3 regions of the Bacillus tuaregi genome follow, and region 3 is predicted to be linked to each of the others. Evidence: riboswitches for the same ligand, from Rfam matches in the RefSeq annotation. Region 3 holds a riboswitch; each other region holds the start of a gene.
The links. A riboswitch is a leader RNA that binds a small molecule or an ion and turns the genes downstream of it on or off. The one in region 3 is predicted to bind thiamine pyrophosphate.

Region 1 (2,270 bases), 320 kb from region 3:
CCTGTACACCTAATGTATTCTGAGCTGTAACCGCTGTAATAGCGGTCATCCCAAAAACATTCAATTCCTGAAAGGTTTTTAAATCTGCTTGAACTCCTGCACCGCCTCCAGAATCAGAGCCTGCAATCGTTAGCGCTTTATACATAGGATAATCTCCTCCTTATAATCTAGTAAATGACCCATATAAATCAATTTCTGACGAAGATACAAGTGAAAGCTGATTGAGAAATTCAGTTTGAAAGCTACCTTGTCCCTGTCCTTCTGTTTTGTTAGCGGCTATTTCAGCAGCCACTCCATAGAAAACAAGTGCTGCAGTTGCTGCATTCAAATAATTCTTTTCTACAGCGGCAAAGGCCCCAATCACAGCTGTTAGCAAACAGCCCGTACCTGTAACATTGGTTAATAGTGGATGACCATTATAAACAACATTTGTTACGGTACCATCGCTTATTATATCTTCCTTTCCTGTCACAACTACTACTGCATGAAGGCTTTTAGCGGCATCTCGAGCAAGGCTATAAACATCACCTTTCACCATTCCCGCGTCAACACCCTTTACTTCCCATTTCTCTCCAATAAGATTTGCAATTTCAGCACTATTACCGCGAATAACGGAAAATTGCACTTCCTTTAATAGCATTTGAGCAGATTGAGTTCGGAAGAACGTCGCACCAACACCAACAGGATCTAAAATGACCGGAATATTACTCTCATTTGCTGCTTTCCCAGCAGCAATCATAGCTTCTACCGTATCACGATTCAACGTACCCATATTGATGACGACAGCTGCAGAAGCTTTTGCCATTTCAGCTGCTTCTTCCACAGCATCGGCCATAACCGGCGATGCCCCAAGAGCTAGCAGCCCATTAGCAGAGAAATTAGCCACTACTATATTTGTAATATTATGTATGAGTGGATTCATTTCTTTTATTCTTTTTAACAGTCCATGTACCATAGTTTTTCTCATTTCCCATTCCTCCTTAAACATCCTTTTTTACGTAAAAAAAGCCAGACCCATTATTGGACCTGACTTGTTGTAGCCGAGAAAGAAAGTGATTGACTCCCTACTTTCCTACGCCGGTATAATCCGGATCAGGTCCAAAGGGTTGAAAAACAGCCGTCTTTCTCTCAGCCCAAAAAGATGGGCACCCCCAGTAGATGTTCTAATATTCTTATTAATCATAATGCTATACTGAGAAAATGTAAAGAAGGAAATTAGAAAGTAGTATAAACATTAATGCTCAACTACCTTCTTCAATTTCCTCGACCAAATGAAACAGCAGCTCATAGATCGCATGATAGGCTTCCCGTATCGTCCATTTCTCTTTGTACTCCATTAGATTATTTAATGAAAAATTCAAATCCCAAAGTCCGTCATTTGCACTAAACATTAAATCAAACGTTGCATCTTCCTGCTGAAGATTGGTAGTTAAAAAGGCTTTGATCCTATTTTCTGCTTTTTTTGGTAGTTTTAAGCCCAGCATGACATCATAATGGTAAAAAACACTATCTGCTTCAAATGAAATCGCATCAACACCAATCACCTCAAACCATGGAGATTCCAAGTACATAAATTCATCAAGCTTCTGCTTAAAATATCCAATAGGCTGATCTAAAAAAGCGGTCGATTCCTCAGCTAATAATTCTTCCGTTTCTTTATTGCTTCTTTCAATATATACTTGTTGAAACCTAGAAGCTGGATCTTTTTCAATAAGGATTACAGACGAGTCCTCCGGCAGCAATCTATGCCGCTCAATGTAATCCTTCTCTTCCTTATACAATTCAACAGAGTATTTTTCACCTTCTGCTGACTGTTTTTCAGCTAATAATCTCTCAACGTATAACATTATTTGTTTTCGTAGCATGTTACCCATCCTTTATGTAGTATTCATTCATAATCATCCAAGGTATGTATATGGTTGTATCGCTAATAATATTGAAGGTTTTGCAGAGAAATTGCAAATATTTTCATGGGAATTGCTTCAAACTATAAGATGGGTAACGCAAAAAATCGAACTGATGTCAGATCAGTTCGATTTTTATAATATGAGAAATTATCTTCCAAGGTCTTTGGCAGGTACTCCACCAATTCCCCAATGTGTCTTAGGCATTTCCGTAACTAATACACGAACAGTTTGTTTCGGAGCTCCAAGAGTTTCTGATACAGTGTCTGTCACATTGCTGATTAATTCTGTAATTTTTTCAGGTGGTCGACCTTCCATAATGTTAATTTGAATGAATGGCATAGCAATACCCCTCTCATGATTAGG
Region 2 (2,270 bases), on a different contig from region 3:
GATTTCATGATTTCACAGATGTCCTCGAAGTGTGTATATAAAAAGTTTTCTTTATGGTGGTGTAAGCACCATTGTGCCATGATCGAACCACCGCGAGAGACAATCCCCGTTACACGCTTGGCGGTTAACGGGACATATCGTAAAAGAACTCCCGCATGAATCGTGAAGTAATCCACGCCCTGCTCGGCTTGTTCGATTAAAGTATCACGGTAAACCTCCCAGGTCAGATCCTCCGCAACCCCGTTTACTTTTTCCAGCGCCTGATAGAGTGGGACCGTTCCCACAGGCACCGCTGCGTTACGAATAATCCATTCCCGTGTCGTATGGATGTTTTTTCCGGTAGATAAATCCATAATATTATCAGCGCCCCAGCGCGTTGCCCAGGTCATTTTTTCAACCTCCTCCTCAATCGAGGATGAAACAGCAGAGTTGCCAATATTCGCATTAATTTTCACATGAAAGCTGCGACCGATGATCATGGGCTCGGCTTCCGGATGGTTGATATTAGACGGAATAATCGCCCGACCCTTTGCCACCTCATCCCGTACGAATTCAGGCTTCATCTTTTCCCTAATCGCGATGAATTCCATTTCAGGCGTGATGATTCCCTTTCTGGCATAATGAAGCTGCGTAACATTTTGGCCTTTTTTCGCACGTAATGGTTTCCGCTTTAACCCAGGGAACACGTTACGATTGGCGCGTGGATCGTTTGCCTTTAGATAGCCATTATCCTCAGGCTTGATACCCCGACCCAGATACTCCTCCACGTCGCCACGCTCATGAATCCATGGGCTGCGAAGGGCAGGAAGACCTTTCGTAATATCAACGGAATAATCTGGATCTGTATAAGGTCCACTCGTGTCATATACACGAACAGGTGGATTCTCGGATTCTCCGAAAGAACCACTGGTCGGGCTTAACTCGATTTCCCGCATCGGAACCTTCATGTCAGGCCGAGAACCAGTGACATAAACCTTCTTGCTACCTGAAAAATTTGCCTTGATGGAAATTCTTTGTTCGTTTGCAGAATGGTTGGACATGGACATCATAAATCTCTCCTTTTTTTGAAAAATAAAGGACAAGATACCGATCACAACAAGTGGAAAGCTGATAACGCTTATGAAGTACATAAAAAAGCCGGTATCCAATCAAAGGTTGGACCCGGCTAATCTGTATGCAGAAGTAGTATGGCTACAATTATGCTAACTTCCCCACGCTGGTATGAACCAGATCAGGTCCCAAGAGTCAAGAAACTTCAACGCGTTCCTTTCTCAGCCCAACTCATTGGACTCCCCTAGTTATTTCTATTCGATTCGAGATTAGTATACAGGAGGCTTTTTTAAAATAAAAGAAAAAAATGGAAAATAGGAATGGGGACATAGGGACAGGTCCGTTATCCTATGCTGGGGCAAGGGACCTTTGTCCCTCAAAAATCAGCTAACAAACAATCAACTTGTCCAATTCCTTAATAGAATAATACTAATCATTGAAAAAGGAGGTGACACAATATGGCACTCCAATTGATGAAGCTTCTTGTTACTGCTACAACCACCACTGAAATTGTTCCTGCGGATACAAGATTTTTTCATGTCACAAACGCTTTAACAGCGGCCGGTTCTACTTTAACCATTGATGCGGCAAGTTTTTTTGACGATGCAGGTGCAGAAGTTACATCGCTTCCGACATTAGCCGCCAATAATAGCTACTTTAATGTTTACGTGAATGGTGTATTACAAATGGAAGGTATCTCAACCTATACACCTGGTGCAACCGGTGTCGGTTCATTGGCTATTGATGTTCCAGCAGGAGGAGGAGACATTCCAGCAGATACACCAATTGTTGTTGAGGTTCTAAATTATGCTCCGTCTTCTTCTACAACGGTTACAACCTAATGAAAAAGAAAAAGGAGTCTTGCAGGCTCCTTAACTTCATTCATCAGAAGTTCTCCACTTCTACAAGTGGGAGATGAATGCAAAGGGTGCTTCGATTCAGTGGGGGTTCAAACCCTGGCTGAATGAAGTTAAGCCTCCGGCGGATGTCACGGATTTTTTAAAGGTAGTTTATCGAGTGAGCTCAGGTAATCCGGACGCAAATTCGACGAGCGAATTTGATAGAAGAAAGGACAGTTTTTTATGGCTCGTAAATCATCACGTCCGCATAAAAAATTTCTTCGTGATTTTTCACTTTTGATAAAAAATATATACATTCAGCCCAGAGTAACTAGATTCTTTTATCAAGCAAAACATAATATCTGCCTGGAGAAATACCAG
Region 3 (2,270 bases):
TGAAACCTGGACAGGCTTAAACAAAAGTGCAATCGAGTTGGCAGATTCTAGTGATGAGGTTGGAAATATTATTGATTTGTTCTTAAAGGTTGCCTCCCAATTGAATCACGATAGTATTACGCTTCAAGGAAAGGCGGATGAAATCAATAATAAATTTAAAAAGACGAATCAAATTCTTGATTCTATTAAATCCATCTCATCACAGACAAGGTTAATTGGATTAAATGCCGCCATCGAAGCAGCTCGAATTGGCGAGGTTGGAAAAGGGTTCGGGGTCGTAGCAAATGAAATTAGAAAACTATCGGGACATAGTAACGATGCAAGTGTAGAAATCGAAAAAACGTTACGGGATCTTCAGGTTGATTTGCAAACGATTACGGAAGAAGTGGCCGCCATTAATTCAACCGTTATCAACCAATTAGAGAAGGCAAAGGAAATAAACTCACGAATATCTAAGTTTGAAGAAATCTCTAAGCTATTACTAGCATTATCCAATCGTCTGTAATAGATTTCATGTCGAAAAAAGAGAACAGCCTGTCTTGTATCGGCTGTTCTTTTTTCCATTTTCATCCAACGATAAAGGTTGTACTAGAGATGTCTCTGTTGGAGAGCTTTAATGGCTGGGTTTTTTAGCATCATACTCAGCAGGATTAACCCGATCAAGCTCCCAGCTAGAGAACTAACCAAAAAAGCCGGAATAAAGCCAAAGAGTGCAGCCTTCTGACCAAGTAACAGGGTGGCAATCGGATAGCAGGCTAATCCGCCCAATATTCCAGTCCCCACAATTTCACCGGTAAAGGCAAAGGCTAGCTTCTTTGTCTTCATAAATAAATATCCGGCTAATAGTGCACCAATCATACTTCCTGGGAAAGCAAAGATGGAGCCAGTGCCCATTAAATTCCTGATTAAGGATACGGCAAAGGCCTGTAGTACAGCATAGGCAGGACCCAATAAAACAGCAGATAATACATTTAAGAAGTGTTGAATCGGGAAAACCTTCGTAAAACCAATTGGAATATAGATGAGATGACTCGTTAATGTACCGATTGCCACAAACATAGCTGTCATAGTCAATTTCAATGTTTTATTCATACGTTTCTCCTCTCTACAGTTAAAAAAAATCAAATTCGCCCGTCGAATTTGCGTCCGGATTTTTATCGAGCTCGCTCAATAAACTACCTTTAAAAAAATCCGTGACATCCGCCGGAGGCTTAACTTCATTCAGCAGGGGTTTGAACCCCCACTTGTAGAAGTGGAAGACTTCTGTACCTGTCGCAAGCTTTCGGTACAAAAAGCATTTGCTGAATGAAGTTAAAAAGCCGAATCCCAATAAGGACCCGGCTTTGGTTAACAAAAGTAAGTGATTAAAGCCTACTTTCCTACGCCGGAATTATCCGGATCAGGTCCGAAGGGTTGAAAAACACTCGTTTTTCTCTCAGCCCTTTAAAGGGCACCCCTAGTAGTTGTTCAAGATATTATAAATCTTTTATTATCATACGATGGCCAGCAAATAATGTAAAGGAAATATCTCCTTTTCATTTTAATAGTTTCCCATCTTCTTGCCCTGGTTTTTGACCAATAAACTGGATCACATGAGCTAACCCGTTGTGTAAGTCTCCTTCATGACGTACAACCTCTCCCATAAAAAAGTGGCAAATCCGCCAATCTGAAAAGGTCTGGATCATATCCTCCGGTCTATATAGCAGTTCAATATCCTTAGGTCCGCCACTTTCATAAGGAATTTGATAGGTGGAGTATACCTCAGATACAAAATAGCCACCTGGTTTAATCGCATCCTTTACACCCTTTAATGTCTTCAGCCTTAATTCAGTTGGCAGGTGTCCAAAGATACAGACAATCTCATCCCAACGATTGCTTTTCCAGTCTGCTTCATTTAAATCCATAAGCTCTGTTGTAACTTCAACACCACGTTTTTCCGCTAGCTTTTTTGTTTTTTCTAGTCCTGCTTCAGCATAGTCCCAGGCTGTAACGTTCATCCCTTGCTGTGCTAAATAGACGGCATTACGCCCCTCCCCCTCTGCAATGGCTAAAGCATCTCCAGTTAACTGAAGCTTGTTCTGGTATTCCGCTAAAAATACATTGGGTTCTGTTCCATATACATAGTTTTCAGCGCTAAAACGTTTATTCCATGGATTCGTCATTATTTTTATACCCCTTAAAATAAAAATCATACTTTGAATCATATTGTAGCAAAGGACGGCAAACTTCTCATGTTTTAAGCTTTACCCCAAAGGATTATGCGAACAAAT

Region 1: another riboswitch for thiamine pyrophosphate. It lies ahead of thiM (hydroxyethylthiazole kinase); the one in region 3 lies ahead of thiW (energy coupling factor transporter S component ThiW).
Region 2: another riboswitch for thiamine pyrophosphate. It lies ahead of thiC (phosphomethylpyrimidine synthase ThiC); the one in region 3 lies ahead of thiW (energy coupling factor transporter S component ThiW).

Annotation. Positions count from the first base shown of each region.
Region 1 covers NZ_LT629731.1:2,572,633-2,574,902, forward strand. Annotated here, with positions in the region: gene thiD (bifunctional hydroxymethylpyrimidine kinase/phosphomethylpyrimidine kinase) at 1-145, opposite strand, end outside; gene thiM (hydroxyethylthiazole kinase) at 161-967, opposite strand; TPP riboswitch at 1,053-1,163, opposite strand; gene BQ5321_RS14655 (branched-chain amino acid aminotransferase) at 1,242-1,865, opposite strand; gene BQ5321_RS14660 (4-oxalocrotonate tautomerase) at 2,055-2,252, opposite strand.
Region 2 covers NZ_LT629730.1:94,857-97,126, forward strand. Annotated here, with positions in the region: gene thiC (phosphomethylpyrimidine synthase ThiC) at 1-1,040, opposite strand, end outside; TPP riboswitch at 1,192-1,306, opposite strand; gene BQ5321_RS01160 (DUF4183 domain-containing protein) at 1,509-1,892, shown strand; gene BQ5321_RS01170 (DUF4183 domain-containing protein) at 2,133-2,270, shown strand, end outside.
Region 3 covers NZ_LT629731.1:2,248,486-2,250,755, forward strand. Annotated here, with positions in the region: gene BQ5321_RS13070 (methyl-accepting chemotaxis protein) at 1-505, shown strand, start outside; gene thiW (energy coupling factor transporter S component ThiW) at 589-1,092, opposite strand; TPP riboswitch at 1,360-1,468, opposite strand; gene BQ5321_RS13080 (class I SAM-dependent methyltransferase) at 1,536-2,162, opposite strand.